One region of the Pseudoalteromonas sp. 4NS20-0020 genome, then DNA from elsewhere that is predicted to be linked to it. Evidence: predicted binding sites of a transcription regulator. Region 1 holds the regulator's gene; the other holds the start of a gene.
The links. The regulator NrdR, encoded in region 1, represses ribonucleotide reductase genes. The targets are predictions, from matches to a motif close to AAACACNANATNTNGTGTTT.
Positions count from the first base shown of each region.

Region 2: a site for NrdR is predicted at 4,833-4,852, ahead of nrdA (class 1a ribonucleoside-diphosphate reductase subunit alpha). Genes of this name have one in related genera too.

Region 1 is NZ_BAAJMI010000004.1:18,002-28,604, forward strand. Features, by position in the region: gene ribBA (bifunctional 3,4-dihydroxy-2-butanone-4-phosphate synthase/GTP cyclohydrolase II) at 1-985, opposite strand, end outside; gene AC27JL_RS10615 (riboflavin synthase) at 1,015-1,668, opposite strand; gene ribD (bifunctional diaminohydroxyphosphoribosylaminopyrimidine deaminase/5-amino-6-(5-phosphoribosylamino)uracil reductase RibD) at 1,673-2,824, opposite strand; gene nrdR (transcriptional regulator NrdR) at 2,827-3,276, opposite strand; gene glyA (serine hydroxymethyltransferase) at 3,374-4,630, opposite strand; gene thrC (threonine synthase) at 4,899-6,182, opposite strand; gene thrB (homoserine kinase) at 6,194-7,129, opposite strand; gene thrA (bifunctional aspartate kinase/homoserine dehydrogenase I) at 7,139-9,556, opposite strand; gene AC27JL_RS10650 (response regulator) at 9,785-10,150, opposite strand; gene AC27JL_RS10655 (ATP-binding protein) at 10,537-10,603, shown strand, end outside.
Region 2 is NZ_BAAJMI010000003.1:563,012-573,614, forward strand. Features, by position in the region: gene serC (3-phosphoserine/phosphohydroxythreonine transaminase) at 1-178, opposite strand, end outside; gene gyrA (DNA topoisomerase (ATP-hydrolyzing) subunit A) at 296-2,995, opposite strand; gene ubiG (bifunctional 2-polyprenyl-6-hydroxyphenol methylase/3-demethylubiquinol 3-O-methyltransferase UbiG) at 3,173-3,883, shown strand; gene AC27JL_RS09780 (HAD-IA family hydrolase) at 3,883-4,563, shown strand; gene nrdA (class 1a ribonucleoside-diphosphate reductase subunit alpha) at 4,976-7,258, shown strand; gene nrdB (class Ia ribonucleoside-diphosphate reductase subunit beta) at 7,324-8,454, shown strand; gene yfaE (class I ribonucleotide reductase maintenance protein YfaE) at 8,454-8,726, shown strand; gene AC27JL_RS09800 (DUF1287 domain-containing protein) at 8,753-9,352, opposite strand; gene AC27JL_RS09805 (tetratricopeptide repeat protein) at 9,391-9,819, opposite strand; gene AC27JL_RS09810 (YkgJ family cysteine cluster protein) at 10,178-10,564, shown strand.

The DNA of each region.
Region 1 (10,603 bases):
CAGTACGAGAAGTACCTTGAAATTTACGCGGTGTAACATTTTCACCAGCGTCTGCAGCAGCAAATGCTTTAACTGTTGCTTCAAGCTCTTCAGTACTTTCTTGTTTACCTAAAATGACTAGCACACCGTCATTTTTAGCTATGTATGCCATTGCATCCGATAAGCCCCAGCTTCTGTCTGCGCTTCTATCAGAAAGTAAAATATCGTTAAATGTACTTTGTAAATGCACACGCACCAAGGTTGGTTCTTGCGCTTTAATTTCACCCTTGAGTAGTACGTAGTGTAACTGACCGTCAATAGTGTCTTTGTAAGTGACTAAGTCAAATTCACCATGCTCTGTTGGCAGTTTACACTTAGCCACTTTTTCGATTGTGGTTTCGTTTAAATTGCGGTATTCAATTAAATCAGCAATTGTGCCAATTTTAATGTCGTGCTCTTTAGCAAAAACTTCTAAATCAGGGCGGCGTGCCATGGTGCCATCAGCGTTTAAAATTTCAACAATAACAGAAGACGCTTCAAGCCCTGCTAAACGCGCTAAATCACAACCAGCTTCTGTATGACCTGCACGTGTTAATACACCACCTGGCTGTGCCATAATCGGAAAAATATGACCCGGCTGTACAATATCGCTAGGAACAGCACCTTTAGCGATAGCTGCTTGTACCGTGCGTGCTCTATCTGCTGCTGATATACCTGTGGTTACGCCTTTTGATGCTTCTATCGACATAGTAAAGTTAGTTGAAAACGCAGCGCCATTATTTTTAACCATTAAAGGCAAGTCTAGTTGCTCACAACGCTCTTGTGTCATCGTTAAACAAATTAAACCACGGCCATGAGTAGCCATAAAGTTAATTGCTTCTGCGCTAATATGTTCCGCAGCAATGATTAGATCACCTTCATTTTCTCTGTCTTCATCGTCCATTAAAATAACCATTTTACCGGCTTTAATGTCATCTATAATTTCTTGTGCGCTGTGTAAATTCATAAATTCGCTCGTGTAAGTTGTCAGTTTCGTTATTTAATAAAGCCCGCTTTTGCGAGTAAGCTTATTGATATATCTGTGCCGGTTGGCTGCTCTGCGCCTTTGATAAGACGCTCTAAATAACGTGCAATTTGATCGACTTCTAAATTAACTTGAGTGCCTACTTTAAAGTCGGCAATCGTTGTTTGACCGCTGGTGTGCGGCACAATTGTTAATTTAAATTTATTACCTTCAACAGCGTTAACTGTCAGGCTTATACCATCAATACATACCGACCCTTTGTACGGTATGTATTTCATTAAATTTTCACCGGTTGTCAACCAATATTCAGTAGCTCTTGCATTAGCTGTAATCGCCGTTATTGTTGCAATACCATCAACATGGCCAGACACTAAATGTCCACCTAAACGCGAAACCGGTTGCATTGCTTTTTCAAGGTTAACTGTTTGCCCTATTGAATAATGTGCAAAACCAGTTAAATGAATTGTTTCGTTAGATAAATCAGCGCTAAAACCATCAACATGTTTATCAACTACCGTTAAACACACGCCATTTGTTGCAATACTGTCACCCAGCTTTACGTCACTCATATCAAGGTCGGCGCTTTGAATACGAATGGCTAAATCGCCTTGTTTTTTTTGTAATAAAGCAATTTTGCCTGTGGCTTCTATTATCCCAGTAAACATAGCGCTACTCTTCTTTGTTAAATGATTTTAATGCGTGCGTTTTTAACGCGTTGATACGTAAATCGTCACCAATACGAACACACTCATTAAAAGATAAATCGATAGTATCTTGCATACTCGTCAATTCAGGGAAGTTTACTAAACTTTTAGCATCATAACCCATCAGTTTTGGTGCGATATAAAAAACATACTCGTCAATTAAATCAAGCTCGGTCATTTTCCCCGCAAGGGTTGCCCCAGCTTCCAGCCATATATTATTAAACTGATGCTTTGCTAGTGTTTGTAATACATCGGTTAAATCAACCTTACCCTGTTGCTCGCGCACCGCTATGTGCTTAACAAAATGCGGCCACTGCATTGAATTATCAACCTTGGTAGTAAATATAATTATCGGGTGCGCTATTTTAAATAGCGCAAGGTCAGGTGTTAATCTGTTTTGCGAGTCTATTATAACACGCACCGCCTGACGTAGCGGTAAGTTGGTTGGTAATGAATACGGTAATTCACTTGGTCGAACATTGAGTTTTGCATTATCAACAAGAACCGTATCGGCCCCCGTTAAAATGGCACAGCTTTGAGCGCGGTATAGCTGCACATCTTTTCGTGCAGCAGGGCCTGTGATCCACTTACTTTTTCCGTTTTTTAGCGCTGTTTTACCGTCTATACTGGCTGCTAATTTACAAGTTACGTAAGGAAGCCCCTGCTCCATACGCTTAAAAAAGCCAAAGTTTAATGCGCGCGCCTCTTGTTCAAGCAACCCATGAGCAACTTCTATTCCGGCGTCACTCAATATTTTAAGGCCTTTACCTGCCACTTGCGGGTTGGTATCAACCATGGCTGCAATCACCTTTTTAATACCAGCAGCCTTAAGTCCTTCAGCACAGGGGGGCGTGCGCCCGTAATGGCTACAAGGTTCAAGTGTTACATAGGCAGTTGCACCCTGTGCTTTTTCGCCGGCTACAGCAAGTGCATTTACCTCTGCATGTCCTTGCCCTGCTAACTGATGAAACCCTTCACCAATTATTTGATTATCTTTTACAAGTACACAGCCAACATTAGGATTAGGCGTTGTGGTAAACCGACCTTTTTTAGCAAGCTCAATAGCACGCGCCATATATAGTTTATCGTGCTCAGTAAATGCTGATTGGCTGCTCATGCTTATTCCCCTAAACGGGCAATTTCTTCGCCAAACTCTCGTATATCCTCAAACGAGCGATATACTGACGCAAACCTTACATAAGCGACTTTATCTAACTTTTTAAGCGCTTCCATAATACATTCACCCACCAAATGGCTTGAAATTTCTCGCTCACCCGTTGCGCGTAATTGCGACTTTATTATATTGACTACTTCATCAACTTGTTCTGTACTGACGGGACGCTTCTCAAGCGCACGATTTAAACCATTTAGTAACTTATCTTCATTAAATGGTTCGCGACTGCCGTCTTGTTTTACAACACGCGGCATAACCAGCTCCGCCCCTTCAAACGTGGTGAAACGTTCATGGCAATCATTACATTCACGACGTCGGCGAACTTGATGGCCACCGCCAACAAGGCGGGAATCTATAACTTTGGTGTCTTTTGCTGTACAAAATGGGCAATGCATAACTAAAGGTATCCGTTTTAAAAACAAAAAAGCCGCTAAAAAGCGGCTTTTATAATAGCATGATTGCTTATGTGATCTAAATTACCGTTTTACTTTATTAAGCGTAAACAGGTAGTTTTGCACAAATTGCTTTCACTTTTTCTTTTACTTGTGCTTGAACAGACTCATCAGCAATGTTGTCTAGTACATCACAAATCCAGCCAGCAAGCTCTTTAGATTCAGCCTCTTTGAAACCACGGCGCGTGATTGCAGGAGAACCAATGCGTAAGCCAGACGTTACAAATGGAGAACGCGGATCATTAGGAACTGAGTTTTTGTTAACCGTAATGTTCGCATTACCTAATGCTGCATCAGCATCTTTACCCGTAATATCTTTATCGATTAAATCAAGTAAAAACAAGTGATTGTCTGTTTTACCAGAAACAACTTTGTAGCCACGCTCTTGTAATACGCTAACCATTGCTTGCGCATTTTTAACAACTTGTGTTTGGTATTCTTTAAACTCTGGTTGTAAAGCTTCTTTGAATGCCACTGCTTTTGCAGCAATAACATGACATAAAGGACCACCTTGGCCACCAGGGAATACAGCACTGTTAAGCTTTTTGTAAATTGCTTCGTCGCCACATGCAGAAATAATTAAACCGCCACGAGGGCCTGCTAATGTTTTATGCGTTGTTGTAGTAACAACATGTGCAAATGGTACTGGGCTTGGGTAAACACCCGCAGCAATTAAACCTGCAACATGCGCCATATCAACAAACAAGTAAGCATCTACTTTGTCTGCAATTTCGCGAAACTTAGCCCAATCAACAATACCTGAATAAGCAGAAAAACCTGCGATAATCATTTTTGGCTTGTGCTCTAGTGCTAACGCTTCAACTTGTGCGTAATCAATTTCGCCAGTCTCTTCGTTTAGGCCATACTGAATCGCGTTATATGTTTTACCTGAAAAGTTTACGTGTGAACCATGAGTTAAATGGCCACCGTGTGCTAGGCTCATGCCAAGTACTGTATCAAGCGGGCTTAATAAGGCTTGGAAAACAGCGGCATTGGCTTGCGAACCTGCATGCGGCTGAACGTTTGCGTAGTCAGTACCAAACAATTCGTTTGCGCGGTCAATAGCTAATTGCTCAACCACGTCTACGTGCTCACAGCCACCGTAGTAACGCTTGCCAGGATAACCTTCCGCATATTTGTTAGTAAGTTGAGAACCCTGTGCTTCAAGTACGCGTGGGCTACAGTAGTTTTCAGATGCAATTAACTCAATGTGCTCTTCTTGACGTGATGTTTCTTTACTCATCGCGTCAAATAACTCTGGATCAAAGTCCGAAATATTCATGCTACGTTCTAACATTGGGGGCTCCTGGGCAACGTGTATGGTATTTTTTAGAGGCTATATTGTACGCTTAAAACCGCACTTTGCCTACGTTCTTAAGTTGAGGATATTTAATCAGGGATTGAAACTATTTCACACCCTTTTTAAGATGATATTTTTAAATAACTTACATAATTATTTTAAATGTTTTTTATTTATTACATTTAATTAGTTAATTAAAAAAGCTATTTCACGGTTTAAAATGTGCAAAAAAGCGGCCATAGCCGCTTTCGTGTTTACTTAATATTTAAGCTAACTTAGCCAGTATTTCTGTACGCAAAGCGTCGTAATCGGCGTTTATGTCGCTTGCAAGACATGGTTTAGCCAATGCGTCGCTCAATGGCTTTGGCATATCAAGTTCAATATTTAGTATACCTTCTACACTTTCTTTAAACTTAGCTGGATGTGCAGTTGCTAAAAAGATGCCCGCAGCACCCGGAGCTCGGTTATTGACTAAACCTTGGTAGGCAATTGCTGTATGTGGCTCTGCAACATACCCTGTTTGATGAATATTTTTCATCACCGTTTGAGTGTTTTCTTCGTCAACACTAATTGAGTAAAAGTTGTCGTAACTAAACCAGTTGTTGTCCAACATAGTTTGCACACGTGGCCAGTTATTTGGCTTACTCACGTCCATCGCATTTGAAAGCGATTCAAGCGTTGCATTAGGCAACCAATTTTTATCAAGTATAAAACGAGGAACGGTGTCGTTTTGGTTTGTTGTTGCACTTAACTTTCCAACTGGCAACCCTATTACAGCGCCAATCATTGCAGCGCATACATTACCAAAGTTACCACTTGGTACAGAAATATGCGCTGTTGCACGCTTTTCTTTTGGCAGTTGTGCAATCGCTTCGAAGTAATAACACACCTGAGCGACTAAGCGGCTTATGTTTATTGAATTTGCTGAATTTAAACCAAGTGTAGATTTAACTTCTCCATCTAAAAACGACTTTTTTACAAGTTCTTGGCAATCGTCAAAACTGCCATCAACCGCGTAACAATGAATATTGTCACCTAAGGTAGTAAATAGTTTTTGCTGAGCAAGTGAAATTTTTCCTTTGGGATAAAGAATAACCACATCAATGTTTGGTTTATTGTAAAATGCATGTGCAACCGCTGCACCAGTATCACCTGATGTTGCTGTTAAAATAGTCACCTTTTCACCTTGGTTAAACTGCGCTAAGCATTCAGCCATAAAGCGCCCACCAAAATCTTTAAAGGCAAGCGTAGGACCATGAAATAGCTCCAAACAATAGGTGTTTTCTTCTACCTCGACTAACTTAACAGGAAAATTAAACGCATTTTTAACCATGTCGGCAACAGTGCTACTTGGCAACTCATCACCAATTAAATGTGATAAAATTTTGCTACTGCGCGTAACAAAATCCATATCAAGTAATGCGTCAACATCAGCCATAGGCGCTAACGATTCAGGAAAAAACACACCTTGGTTACGCCCAAGTCCTGTTTTTACTGCTTCAACGAACGACACTTTTTGTGAGTTATCTTTTAAATTATGTAATTGCATGACTTCTAATCCTATAAAACATTTAATTGACGCGTGCCGTCGTTATCTAACTTACAAATATGGCAAAAACCTTGCTCATTTATATAATTATTTTTTAACCATTTAGCGCATTGCTCGGCCGCTTCAAGTGTTTTACATACAGTAAATAAGGTAGGTCCTGCGCCTGAAATACTAACTACCTCAGCTCCAAGTGCGGGTAAACTTGCTTTCGCCTCGCTAAAACCAGTAATAAGCGGTGCACGGTAAGGTTCTGCTATTTCGTCTCTCATTATGCTTAATGCATCGTCAAAACGTGCTGTTAATAACAAGCTACTAAAAGATGATAAACGCTGCGCAAACTCAACGCTTGCATGCATGCTAAGATCTTTTGGCAAAACAGAACGCGCTTTTGCCGTATTAAGTGAAAAGCCTGGAAACGCCGCAACGTAATACCAGTTTTCATCAACCGGTAGTTCTATAGATTTATTAGGAATTAAATCGCCAGTTAGCTGCAAACCGCCCAAATAACAGGGCGTAATGTTATCGTAATGGCGTCCGCCACTTACAACGGCTTCAAAATCTGCCATCAACTCAATTAGCTGTACTTGACTTAACTGTGTTTTTGCAAATTTATCAAGCGCTGCAAATGTAGCAACCACCGAACAAGCGCTCGATCCTAACCCAGAACCAATTGGCAGGTTTTTTTTAAGCTCTAGCTTTACCGTTGGCATATCTGGTGCGACATGAGCTCTAAAGTGCACTAGACACTGATAAGCTAAGTTCTCTTTCGCATCGCTTGGTAATTTATGAGCATATTCGCCTGAACAAACAAACTCATCACAAGGGGCTGCGCTAACAAGTGCTACATCCCCCAATAAACTACCATCAATTGGCGCAAGAGCAGCACCTAGCGCATCAAATCCAACTGCAAAATTACCAATAGATGCAGGCGCATATACTTCAATCATTTTCGACTCCTAGCGCGATAATGTTTTTAAAACGTCTGCAAATACACCTGCAGCAGTTACTTCAGAGCCAGCGCCGTAACCACGAATTACAAAAGGACGTGGTTGGTAGTATTGACTTAAAATTGCAAGCGCATTTTCACCATCGCGAATAACATTAAGCGCATGTGATGAATCAACCGCCTCAATACCTACTTTACAGTGGCCTTCTTTAATTGTGCCAACGTAACGAAGAACTTTCCCTTCACTTGCCGCTTGCTCAATACGTGCGTTAAAGTCAGCGTCTAAGCTAGGTAATTTTGCCATAAACTCATCAATACTGTCTCCTTCGGCAAACCCTTGTGGTAATACCGACTCTACTTCAATGTCGGTTAGCTCTAATTTCATACCGGCTTCACGCGCAATAATTAACAACTTACGCGCAACATCAGTTCCCGATAAATCATCACGAGGATCTGGCTCTGTAAAACCACTTTCTTTTGCTTTAATGGTTGCCTCTGACAGTGATAAACCATCTTGCAAAGCACCGAACATGTATGACAATGAGCCCGATAAAATACCGCTAAATTCAAGTAATTCATCTCCTGCACCAAATAAAGACTGCAAATTATCGATAACAGGAAGGCCTGCACCTACGTTTGTTTCGTATAAAAACTTGCGGTTATTTTTTTGTGTAGCAGCAATTAAATCTTGATAATACGTATATGAGCTAGTTGTTGCCTTTTTATTGGCTGCAACAACATGAAAACCCGCATTTAAAAAGTCAACATATTGCGCTGCAAGTGCATCAGACGATGTACAATCCACCAGCACAGGATTAACTAAGTGATTTTGCTTAACAAATTGCTCAACCAGTTTTAGGTCAAATGACTGCTCTGATACTGCTAATTTTTGCTGCCAATCACTAAAGGCGATACCCTCGCTATCAAGATGTAACTGACGAGAGTTAGCAACGCCGTACAAATTAAGTTTAATGTTACGCTTTTCAAGCCATGCTTGTTGGCGCTCTAATTGAGATATCAGTTCTTGCCCTACTAAGCCACAACCTAGTAAAAACACATCAATTGAAGGTACATGCGTGAAAAAGTTCTCATGGCATATTTTCACTGCGTCGTTACATAACTCACCGTCAATCACAGCTGAAATAGCACTTTCAGTAGAATCCTGTGCAATTGCCACAATGTTTACTTGTGCTTGAGAAAGGGATGCAAAAAACTTAGCGGCTAAACCACGGTGTGCGCGCATGTTATCACCCACAAGCGTTACTATGGCTAAATTACGCTGTACTTGAACAGGCTCAATTAAACCTGCTTGAGATTCAAGCTCAAACGCTGTTTGTAAAGCAGTTAAAGCAAGGGCTAAGTCGCTCTCATGTACACAAAAGCTAATGCTAAATTCACAAGACGATTGCGTGATCAACACAATAGATACGTTATCGTGGGCAAGCGCATTAAAAACTTTAGAGGCCATGCCTACTTTGCCTTTCATTCCTGGACCCGAGACAGTCAGCATAGCTAAATCTTGCAGGCTTGAAATTGCTTTTACGGGCTCGTCTGATGAATAATCATTTCCGATTAGCGACCCTTGGGCATCAGGGTTATGCGTATTTTTTATTTCACACGGCACGCCCGCTTTGGCACAAGGCAAAATAGTTTTTGGGTGAAGTACTTTAGCACCAAAGTAAGAAAGTTCCATTGCCTCTTTGTATGACAAAAAGTCAACTTTAGTGGCTTTTTTGATATAACGAGGATCTGCGCTGTAAACACCATCAACATCAGTCCAAATTTGGCAAACATCTGCCTCTAAACACGCCGCTGCAATAGCCGCTGAGTAATCAGACCCATTGCGCCCCAATGTTGTAAGCTCGCCTTTATCGTTGCTTGCTGTAAAACCGGGCATAATATAAATCGTGGCTGGCTTTTCTTTTAATGCCGCTTGAAAATGCGCTTTACTTGCAACTAAATCAACTTCAGCATCAATAAAACCACCTGTTGATGCAACGCAACTTGTCGCCTCTAAATAAACCGCCTTATGTGAGTTTAATAAGCGCTGCATAAGCGACACACTCACTCGTTCGCCAAAGCTTATAACAAACGCACGCACTTGATCGGGGCAGCACTTAATTAAAGATACACCATCAAGCTTACTTTTTAGTTCTTCAAAATTTGGCCAGTGGTCAATTGGGCCATACCCTTTTTCCACGGCTGCTTTTAGCTCGTTACAACGACTCGTTAAAGCCTCCCATAAAGAGCTAAAGTCTTGGCCTTGTTCTGCCGAACTCGCTAGAGCAACTAGTGAGTCGGTCATTCCACCGGGCGCCGATAATACCAAAAGCATTTCATCTTTTAATTGTGCTTTAACTAATTGAGCTACCTGCTCAAGGCAGGCAAAGTCGGCAAGTGATGATCCACCAAATTTTAAAACGCGCATTGTTTATGTTCCTCATCCCATAAAACGAAAAAAGGCCTGTGTTCTGAGTGAACACAGGCCTTTAAATTTGTTGCACCGACCTATGCCACTATCCAGAAAGAATGGTGGTTGTAATAATAATGGTCAGTACGCGATTAATTGTTTTCATGGGGTAAGACTGCCTTAACAAAGGCTATGCTGTCAAGTGCAAATTAAAAGATAAAACAGCCTTTTTCGATATAAAAAAACCTAATGAATGCCAAATTTATGCAAAATATTGTCCATTCTTGTTTTATCTATTGGTTTATTAATAAAATCGATAGCACCTAACTGAGCTACACGTAATTTCATTTTCTCTTGTATATCAGCAGAAATCACAAGTACAAAACACTCAATCTTGTTTGTTTTTATGTATTCAAGAACGCCAACGCCGTCAATCTCAGGCATAGTTAAATCCAAGCATAGCAAATCAAAGCGGTTAGTTTTCAGTAATTCAATAGCTTGTGCGCCATTTGTAGCTTGCTGAATATCTGCATCTATACACTGTTGCAAACATCTGATTACTTGTTTTCGTGCAACTGTTGAGTCATCACACACTAAAATAGAAAAATTCATATTATAAAACTACTAAATAAGCATAATTAATGTCGTTAAGGGCGGTTGTCGTTGGTAAGCTCATACCCCAGTGCAATAGTACCTATATTTACAACATAATACCTGGGCTTTTTGTCCACATTTTGTAACAATCTATTATTGAATAAACTTAACAAGCCAAAAGGGATAGTTTATTATTACTTGAAAGTATAAAAAACAAACAAAAACTAGTTAATCAATAATATACAAACACTCTTAAGCAGTTAGTATGTGGCAAACAAAAGCAAAAATCAGCCCTTATTTATCATAAAATAAATCATTTATTATTTGTTTTTAAGCATTTATTGACTAAATTTTAAATAGTAGTGTAAATACTTAATTATATCTCAAGGAATTGTTGACCTCTCATGCTACAGAAAAGCCTTTCTAAAAGATTATTGACCAGTGTGTTATCGGTCTATTTTTTGCTTACCT
Region 2 (10,603 bases), on a different contig from region 1:
TTAAGCGTCTTAAGCTTGCTTCACATTTTGCAGTTAATGCCAAAAATTCTTTACTACGGTGGCTAATTTCCATTACAGAAACGCCCATGTCTTGCCAATCTAAGAATTCTTTTTGTGCTTTTTGCATTACCGCTTGCGGAAGCATAGCCGGCCCTGCACAAAAATTATATTTACTCATTACCTTTGCCTCATTCCAGTAATTTAGACACTCAACATGAAAATATTAAATCCACGCTGTATTAATTTTTTTCAACAACATTAAAAAAAGCGGCCAAGGCCGCTTTTTCAATCTCAATTATTCTGAAGGAGGATTATCATCCACGACTTCATCTATAACTGTATCAACTGTTTCAACGTCTTCAGTATTGATTAAGTCACTTTCTGTAACTTCAATTTCTTCTATACGTTGTAAACCAACTACTTGCTCTTCGTCAATAGTTCTGATCAAAATAACACCTTGTGTGTTACGACCAACTGTTGAAACTTCGTTCACACGAGTACGCACTAACGTTCCGCGATTTGAAATAAGCATTATTTCGTCGTTGTCATCAACTTGAACAGCACCTACTACAGCACCATTACGCTCACTCACCTTAATTGATACAACACCTTGTGTTGCACGACTCTTAGATGGGTAATCTTCAAGTTGAGTTCGTTTACCATAACCATTTTCAGTTACAGTCAATATTGCGCCATCAGTTTTTGGCACGATGAGCGATACAACACGTTGCTCGTCGGTCATTTTAATACCGCGTACACCCGTTGCCGTTCTGCCCATTGGACGAACACCCTTGAAACGAATTTCTGGGTTACCTTCTTCGTCTAATACTGGGTTTCCATTTTCGTCAACAACAGCAGATTCTTCAGCTTCTTTAAAGCGAACAACCTTACCCGCATCGGTAAACAACATTATTTCGTTGGTACCGTCAGTAATATCAACACCAATTAAGCTATCACCCTCATTTAGGTTAACGGCAATAATACCGCTAGCACGTTGACGGCTGTAGGCTGTTAAAGGTGTTTTCTTCACTGTACCAAATGCTGTTGCCATAAAGATGTATTTATCTTCTTCGTACTCACGTACTGGCAGTATAGCGGTAATACGTTCGTCAGCTTCTAAAGGTAATAAGTTTACAATTGGCTTACCGCGTGCTGCACGGCTTGCTAGTGGTAATTGATATACTTTCAGCCAATATAAACGCCCTGCTGTAGAGAAACATAAAATAGTATCATGCGTGTTTGCAACTAAAAGACGTTCAATAAAATCTTCGTCTTTCATTTTTGTTGCAGATTTACCTTTACCACCACGACGCTGCGCTTCGTAATCAGATAACGCCTGATACTTAACATAACCTTCGTGAGAAAGCGTAACAACTACGTTTTCTTCAGTTATTAGGTCTTCAAGGCTGATATCATGCGCGGCTGCGTTGATTTCAGTGCGGCGCTCATCGCCATATTGCGCCTTAATTTCAACTAACTCGTCACGAATTACTTCCATTAAGCGCTCTGGGCTTGCCAGTATGTGTAACAGTTCAGCAATTAAATCAAGCAGTGTTTGGTATTCACTTAAGATTTTTTCGTGCTCAAGACCTGTTAGCTTGTGTAATCGTAAGTCAAGAATCGCTTGAGCTTGTTGCTCAGAAATAAAGTATTGGCCGTCGCGTATACCTAAATCATCAGCTAACCAATCTGGGCGAGCAACGTTAGCCTCACCTGCTTTTTCAAGCATTGCTTTAACATTACCTAATTCCCACGAACGTGCAGTTAACGCTATTTTTGCTTCTGCTGGTGTTGGAGACTTACGAATAAGTTCAATAATTGGGTCAATGTTGGCAAGTGCAATTGCTAGACCTTCTAGCATGTGTGCACGGTCGCGCGCTTTACGTAAATCAAATACTGTACGACGAGTTACTACTTCACGACGGTGAATAATAAACTCTTCAAGCATTTCTTTTAAATTAAAACACTTAGGCTGGTTATTGATGAGTGCAACCATGTTCATACCAAACACTGTTTGTAACTGTGTTTGTGCATATAGGTTGTTTAGAATCACTTCACCTACGTCACCACGCTTTATCTCAATAACGATACGCATACCGTCTTTATCTGATTCATCACGTAGTGCACTAATGCCTTCAATTTTTTTATCTTTAACAAGCTCCGCTATTTTTTCAATTAAGCGTGCTTTGTTAACTTGATAAGGGATTTCATGAACAATAATTGTTTCACGACCCGTTTTTTCGTCTGTTTCGATGTCAGCACGTGCACGCATGTACACTTTGCCACGACCCGTTTGATACGCTTGTTCAATCCCTTTTTTACCGTTAATGATTGCGGCTGTAGGGAAATCTGGGCCAGGAATGTAATCCATTAACTCAGTTATGGTTAAATCTGGATTAACAATTAATGCTAAACAACCATTGATAACTTCAGTTAAGTTATGTGGTGGGATGTTTGTCGCCATACCTACGGCAATACCAGAAGAACCATTTACAAGTAAATTAGGTACCTTCGTTGGTAAAACGTCAGGAATTTGCTCTGTGCCATCGTAGTTAGGAACGAAATCAACCGTTTCTTTCTCAAGATCCGCTAATAACTCATGAGACATTTTAGCCATACGTACTTCGGTGTAACGCATTGCAGCAGCTGAATCACCATCAACAGAACCAAAGTTACCCTGGCCGTCTACAAGCATATAACGAAGTGAGAATGGCTGTGCCATACGAACTATCGTGTCATAAACTGCGCTATCGCCGTGTGGGTGGTATTTACCGATTACATCACCGACAACACGTGCCGACTTTTTGTAAGGCTTGTTCCAATCATTACTAAGCTCGTTCATTGCAAACAAAACGCGGCGGTGAACTGGCTTTAAGCCATCACGTACGTCTGGTAATGCACGTCCTACAATTACACTCATTGCGTAATCTAAGTAGGAGTTTTTTAACTCGTCTTCAATATTGACTGGCAGAATTTCATTGGCGAGATCAGTCATTTGATATCACATTCCTTCAGTAGCAGCTCTTGATAACCCAGTATTAGGTTTTAAAGAGTATTGTTATTATTACTAACAGACATGCTATCACAATTAATTTTAATTTACAGGCGCAAAACTTTGCGATTTATCAATTTAGGCCTATATAATGGCCTCAGATTGACGAGGAAGTATTTTATGACCGAACATCAAAATGTAGATCACGCAGAAATAGCAAAGTTTGAAGCCATCGCAGAGCGTTGGTGGGATTTAGAGGGTGAGTTTAAACCTCTTCACGAAATTAATCCGTTACGCCTAGATTTTATTGCAAATAAAACGCAAGGTTTATTTGATAAAGAAACACTCGATGTTGGCTGTGGTGGGGGTATTTTAAGCGAAAGTATGGCACGTATGGGGGCAAAGGTAACAGGTATTGATATGGGACAAGAGCCTTTGACTGTCGCTAAATTACACAGCCTAGAAACGGGTGTTAATGTAGATTACATAAAAATACCCGCAGAACAGTTTGCTGAAGAACACCCTGAACGATTTGACGTTGTTACCTGTATGGAAATGCTCGAACACGTTCCAGACCCTGCTTCAATTATTCACGCCGTTGCCAAACTTGCAAAACCTGGCGCTGATGTTTTTTTCTCTACTCTCAATAAAACACCGAAAGCCTACTTGTACGCAATTGTAGGTGCTGAAAAACTATTAAAAATGGTTCCAGAGGGAACTCACGATCACAAAAAGTTTATTAAACCGGCGCAGCTAATTGCGTGGGCCGAGCAAGCGGGCTTAAAAGTACGTGCAAGCTCAGGACTTTCGTATAACCCCTTCTCTAAACAATACACACTTAATAATGATGTTAGTGTTAATTATATCCTTCATTTTGAGAAGTTGGTGTAATGAAGAGCGCAGGTTCATCATTAGAACTTTATCAATATGATGCGTTTTTGTTTGATTTAGACGGCACCTTACTCGACACAGCTGACGATTTAGGCGCTGCACTTAATAGTGTACTAAGAGCAAATAAAATTGCCGAAGTAACAAGCGAAATATATCGCCCAGCGGCTTCCAATGGTGCGGCAGCTTTATTGGAAGCGGGTTTTAAAGAGTTGTGGCCCTCTCTTGCACAAGCACAGTTGATAAAACAATTGGTCGATAGCTATGCCCAAAACATTGCGAAATACACCCAATGCTTTGCCGGTATTGAACCACTACTGATCTCACTTGATCACAAAAAGATCAAATGGGGGATCATGACAAACAAGCCTGGCTTTTTAACTGAGCCGCTTGTCGCTGCGATCCCCGCTTTAAAAAATGCGGCAGTTGTTATTAGCGGTGATACGCTTGAAGAAGCCAAACCCTCTCCTCTACCTTTACTTCATTGCGCAAAACTAATGGACGTAATACCAGCTCGCTGTTTATACATAGGTGATGCCGAGCGAGACATTCAAGCTGGTAAAGCAGCAGGTATGCCTACAGCTACTGCTCTGTGGGGGTACATTCCAAGCGATGCAGAAGCACTTACTTGGAAAGCTGATTTTAACTGGCGTAGCCCTATTGACGCATTTAACCATATATAGTGCCCATTTTAGATATAAACACTATATATTGTGATTGTGTTAGTTTTTACGCAAAGCTTGATGATAAAAAAAGCAGCCGAAATTTATTTTCAAAATGTGTAAATTTAGTCGATCCTGAGTTGATTTTTAAAAATTTCAACTTCAATGAATGATCAAAGGTTAATGCCTACTAACACAAATACGTTATCCCAACGTTATCCACAAATAGGGGCAATTATGCCCCTTGCAAATCAACTCAGACCACACTATCTTGTGATCTCTAAATTGAACAACACCAGATATTGTGGCCAAATGTTATTCAATTAAATTTACCTCATTGGGTAAAACTTATAAAAAATGAGCACTACTTCTCTTTTTGAGACGTACAACATTGGTCAAAAATACATTATCCCCAAGGAATACAGGCAAAGCTATGAACCAACAGTTATCTGTAAGCAAACGTGACGGGCGCAAAGAGCCTCTTGATCTTGATAAGATCCATCGCGTTATAGAATGGGCCGCCGAAGGTTTAAATAACGTTTCGGTTTCACAGGTTGAATTAAAGTCACATATTCAATTTTATGATGGTATTCGTACAAAAGATATTCACGAAACGATTATCAAAGCGGCTGCCGATCAGATTTCTAAAGAATCACCTGATTACCAGTATCTTGCTGCACGTTTAGCTGTATTCCACTTACGTAAAAAAGCATACGGTCAATTTGAGCCACCGCGTTTATTTGACCATGTAACAAAAATGGTGAGTGATAAACGTTACGATGCTCACTTACTTGCTGATTACACAGAGCAAGAATTTGACGAATTAGACGAATACCTTGATCACTCACGCGATCTTAATTTTAGTTACGCTGCAGTTAAGCAATTAGAAGGTAAATACCTAGTTCAAAACCGTGTAACGGGTGAAATTTATGAAAGCGCACAGTTTTTATATATTTTAGTGGCTGCAAGCTTATTTGCAGATTACCCACGAGAAACACGAGTTTCATACATAAAACGTTTTTACGACGCGGTATCGTTATTTAAAATTTCATTGCCTACGCCAATCATGGCTGGTGTACGTACGCCTACTCGTCAATTTAGCTCTTGCGTACTTATTGAGTGTGGCGACAGCCTTGATTCAATCAATGCTACATCGTCAGCTATTGTAAAATATGTTTCTCAGCGTGCTGGTATCGGTATTAATGCTGGTCGTATCCGTGCATTAGGAAGCCATATCCGTAATGGCGAAGCATACCACACAGGTTGTATCCCTTTTTACAAGCACTTTCAAACAGCTGTTAAGAGTTGTTCGCAAGGTGGTGTTCGCGGCGGCGCAGCAACCCTATTCTACCCGCTATGGCATTTAGAAGTAGAGAACCTTTTAGTTCTTAAAAATAACCGGGGTGTTGATGACAACCGTGTTCGTCATTTAGATTACGGCGTACAGTTTAATAAGTTAATGTATTCTCGTTTGATTAAAGACGATTACATCACGTTATTTAGCCCATCAGATGTGCCAGGTCTTTACGATGCGTTTTTTGAAGATCAAGACGAATTTGATGCATTATATGTTAAATACGAACAAGACGAGTCAATTCGTAAAAAGCGTATTAAAGCCATTGAATTGTTCTCTGTGTTTGCACAAGAGCGTGCAAGTACTGGCCGCATATACTTACAGAATGTAGATCACTGTAATACACATAGCCCGTTTATAGCGAAAGTTGCGCCAATTCGTCAGTCTAACTTGTGTTTAGAAATTGCATTACCGACTAAACCACTTAACAACGTTAACGACGAAGAAGGCGAAATTGCATTATGTACATTGTCTGCTTTCAACCTAGGTGCGCTTGAGTCTCTAGATGAACTAGAAGAGCTTGCGGAGCTAGCAGTACGTGCACTCGATAACTTACTCGACTTCCAAGACTACCCAGTACCAGCTGCCAAAAACGCAACAATGGGACGTCGTACGTTAGGAATAGGTGTAATCAACTATGCCTACTACTTAGCTAAAAATGGTAAGCGTTATTCAGACGGCAGTGCAAATGCACTAACACATAAAACATTCGAAGCTATTCAATACTACTTGATGAAAGCGTCAAACGAACTTGCAAAAGAACGTGGTGCATGTCCTAAGTTTAACGAAACAACGTATTCTCAAGGTATTATGCCTACAGATACGTATAAAACAGACTTAGATAAAATTTGTGATGAGCCACTGCACCTTGATTGGGATGCACTACGTAAGAGCATACAAGAACACGGTATGCGTAACTCAACACTAAGCGCATTAATGCCATCAGAAACGTCATCGCAAATCTCGAACGCAACAAATGGTATCGAGCCACCACGCGGTCACATTAGTGTTAAAGCAAGTAAAGATGGTATTTTAAAACAAGTTGTACCTGAGTACGAACGTTTGAAAGACAACTATGAGTTACTTTGGGACATACCTTCTAATGATGGTTACTTACAGCTTGTCGGTATCATGCAAAAATTTGTTGACCAAACTATTTCTGCAAACACAAATTATGATCCAAATAAATTTGAAGGCGGTAAAGTACCTATGAAAGTCTTATTAAAAGACTTACTTAGCGCCTACAAATTGGGGGTCAAAACGTTGTATTACCATAATACCCGTGATGGCGCATCTGATGCACAAGACGACACTCCAGAAGTGGAAGATGACGATTGTGCAGGCGGCGCGTGTAAAATATAGTCGTTAATTTTATCTTAAGCGGGCATACAGCCCGCTTTGTTCTGATAGTTTTTTGAGTGATAAACATGTCTTATACTACTTTTAGTCGTAATCATAATAACCAAATGCAAGAGCCAATGTTTTTTGGCCAGACCGTTAACGTATCGCGTTACGATCAACAAAAATATCCTATTTTTGAAAAGTTAATTGAAAAGCAACTGTCTTTCTTTTGGCGACCAGAAGAAGTAGATGTGAGTAAAGACCGTTTAGATTTTCAGGCGCTACCAGAGCATGAAAAGCACATATTTTTAAGTAACTTAAAATATCAAACACTGCTTGATAGTGTACAAGGCCGCTCTCCTAACGTTGCGCTACTACCTATCGTGTCTATCCCAGAACTTGAAACCTGGATAGAAACGTGGGCATTTAGTGAAACAATTCACAGCCGTTCATACACGCACATTATTCGTAACGTAACACAATCACCAGAGCTTATTTTTGATGACATCGTTAGCAACGATAAAATTAGCGAGCGCGCTGATGCAGTAACGACTTATTACGATGATTTAATTAACTCTGTTTCACTTTACAACCTTTACGGTGAAGGCAAGCATGAAATCAACGGTAAAACAGTGGTTGTAAACTTATTCGAGCTGAAAAAGAAACTTTACCTCGCTATGATGTCGGTAAACATTCTTGAAGCAATTCGTTTTTATGTCAGCTTTGCTTGTTCATTTGCATTTGCTGAGCGTGAACTTATGGAAGGTAACGCTAAGATAATTAAACTAATTGCACGTGACGAAGCACTTCATCTTTCGGGTACACAGCATATTTTAAATATCATGCAAGACGGCAAAGACGATCCAGAAATGGCAATCGTTGCAGCTCAATGTCGCGATGAAGCAATTAAAATGTTTGTACAAGCTGCCGAGCAAGAGAAAGAATGGGCAGAGTACCTATTCAAAGATGGCTCTATGATTGGCTTAAACAAGCATATTTTATGTCAGTATGTTGAATATATTACTAACGCACGTATGACTGCTATTGGTTTGCCAGCCCAATTTGAAAACAACAGTAACCCTATCCCATGGATCAACTCATGGTTAGTGTCTGATAATGTTCAGGTTGCACCACAAGAGGCAGAAATTAGTTCATACCTTGTAGGTCAAATAGATTCACAAGTTGATGCTGCTGAATTTGGTGACTTTGACTTATAATGAATAACGAAACGACTGCAAGTGTTACACTTGCAGAAAACAGCCAGCGCATTGAATATAGCCCTGGCTGCCCTTCTCTTTTACACTGCTTAGAATCTCAAAAAATAGACGTTGCTTATCAATGTCGTGAAGGCTACTGCGGTGCTTGCAGAGCAACTTTAGTATCTGGCAATGTTAAATATAATGAAGAGCCACTCGCGTTTGTTCGTGATGGTGAAATACTTTTATGCTGTAGCAAGCCAAACGGCAATATAAGTATTAATCTAAAATAATTAATAGCTTTATAACAGCCCCATCTTTACTGGGCATTATAATGTTTATTAGTAAAACGATAATGACCAGTAATCTTATAATCAAATAGCATTTCGCTTATTTCTGGTCCTCGCCCTATATTATGTACAATTTGAACATTCTCGGCGCTGCTTAAAGCTTCCGTAACAACCATGCCTATATGGGGTAAGTTACCGGGTAACATCCAAGTAACTATATCACCAACTTTATAATCACGTGAGTTACTTGAAATAGTTAACTCTGTGCCTTGACGCTTAAAAAATACTTGAAGGTTAGGTACACGCCTGTGGTCGATATTTTTATCAGGTTTTTTTAAACCCCAAATTCGCTCAGACGGATACATCACAAAATTTGCTCGAATATCTTCATGTACTCTTTGTTGTAAATCCACACCCAATTGGCTGTAAGCGCGAATAATAACATCGGTACACACACCAATATTACTTGGTACATCACCACCGGGATAGGTCATTGAATAATAACTGCCGTCATAAGTAATATTGTGTGTTGTTCTTTCAATCAGAGCTGCGGATATTTGCTGATTGAAAGAGTTAGCAAACGAACAAAAAGGTAAAAACGTAAATAAATATAAACCGTATTTAAACATAATCACCCTTTTAAAAACGCTATACGCCAAAGCTTTAATTAGCCTTCTTCTTCAACAAGTGACTCTAACAAGTCATGAATCTCTGCTTTAAGTACTTTGTCTTCTATTTTATTTGCACTGACTTTGGCACTTTGAAGATTTTTTATAGCCTCTTCTTTTTGGCCCATCTCAAGTTGTAGTGTCGCCATAGAAAAAGCAACCGACGACATATGGTCTTTATTATTAATAGCAATAGATTTTGCTAGTGCCTTCTCGTAGGTAGTAATAGCATCTTCTAACTCTTCTGTAAAATCAGCCAGTGTTTCCCACTGAACAGGATGATCTTTAGAGGTATTTTCGTTTTCTTCACAAATTGCTTTTAGTTTAGAAAAAAGTAACTCAAAGCGTTTGCGATCATTTTTATTCGCCGCACTCATTAATTCTTCAGCCAAATCATGTACCGCTTTGTATACTTTTGTATTCATCATTACTTATCACCCCTAATGTATTTATGCTTAAAATAGCAAAATATAAATTTAAATGGCTCATTAAATATGCCCTTAGGCCGATCATACAACATTAAAGTGTATAGCAAACGATTTAACTCCAGGGGCAGTAGCTAAAAATGTATTTTTGATAAGGTTTACCTATTTTATAGATAGTAGAGCGCTCTAAAAGACTTAACTATTGTGGATTTGTAAATATCAGAACGAAAAAGAATATTTGTTAAGCTTCTTCAGGCTATAAACTTAAATGCTTAGGGTTAATAAAAAATAATAATTTCAAACAATTTAACACGAGCTGTTAAACTAAAAATTGTAAAAACTATATAAAGATAAATAAATCATGAAAGAGTGTAACCAGTGTGGTAAGTGCTGTACCAAATATGGTGGTGGTGACCTCGACGTATCATCAGAAGAAATTGAAATGTGGGCGCTCTTTAATCCCGAGATTTATCAATATGTACAAAACAATAAAATTTGGTTTGATCCGAACACAGGTGATAAATTAAATAACTGCCCATTTTTAGCAATTGAACCTAAAAAAGATGAAGGTGATCGCGATAAATTCATATGTAATATTTACCTAGACCGACCTGAAGATTGCCGCCAATACCCTAGCCTAATAGCCGAAATGCTACGTGACGAATGTGAAATGCTAGAGCCTACTGACTTAAAAAACCAAAAACGTGCACAATACAAGCTTGATGTACTAATGATTGATAGCAGATAAAATACCAACCTGAGTGATTTATCATCATTTTTAGTTGAT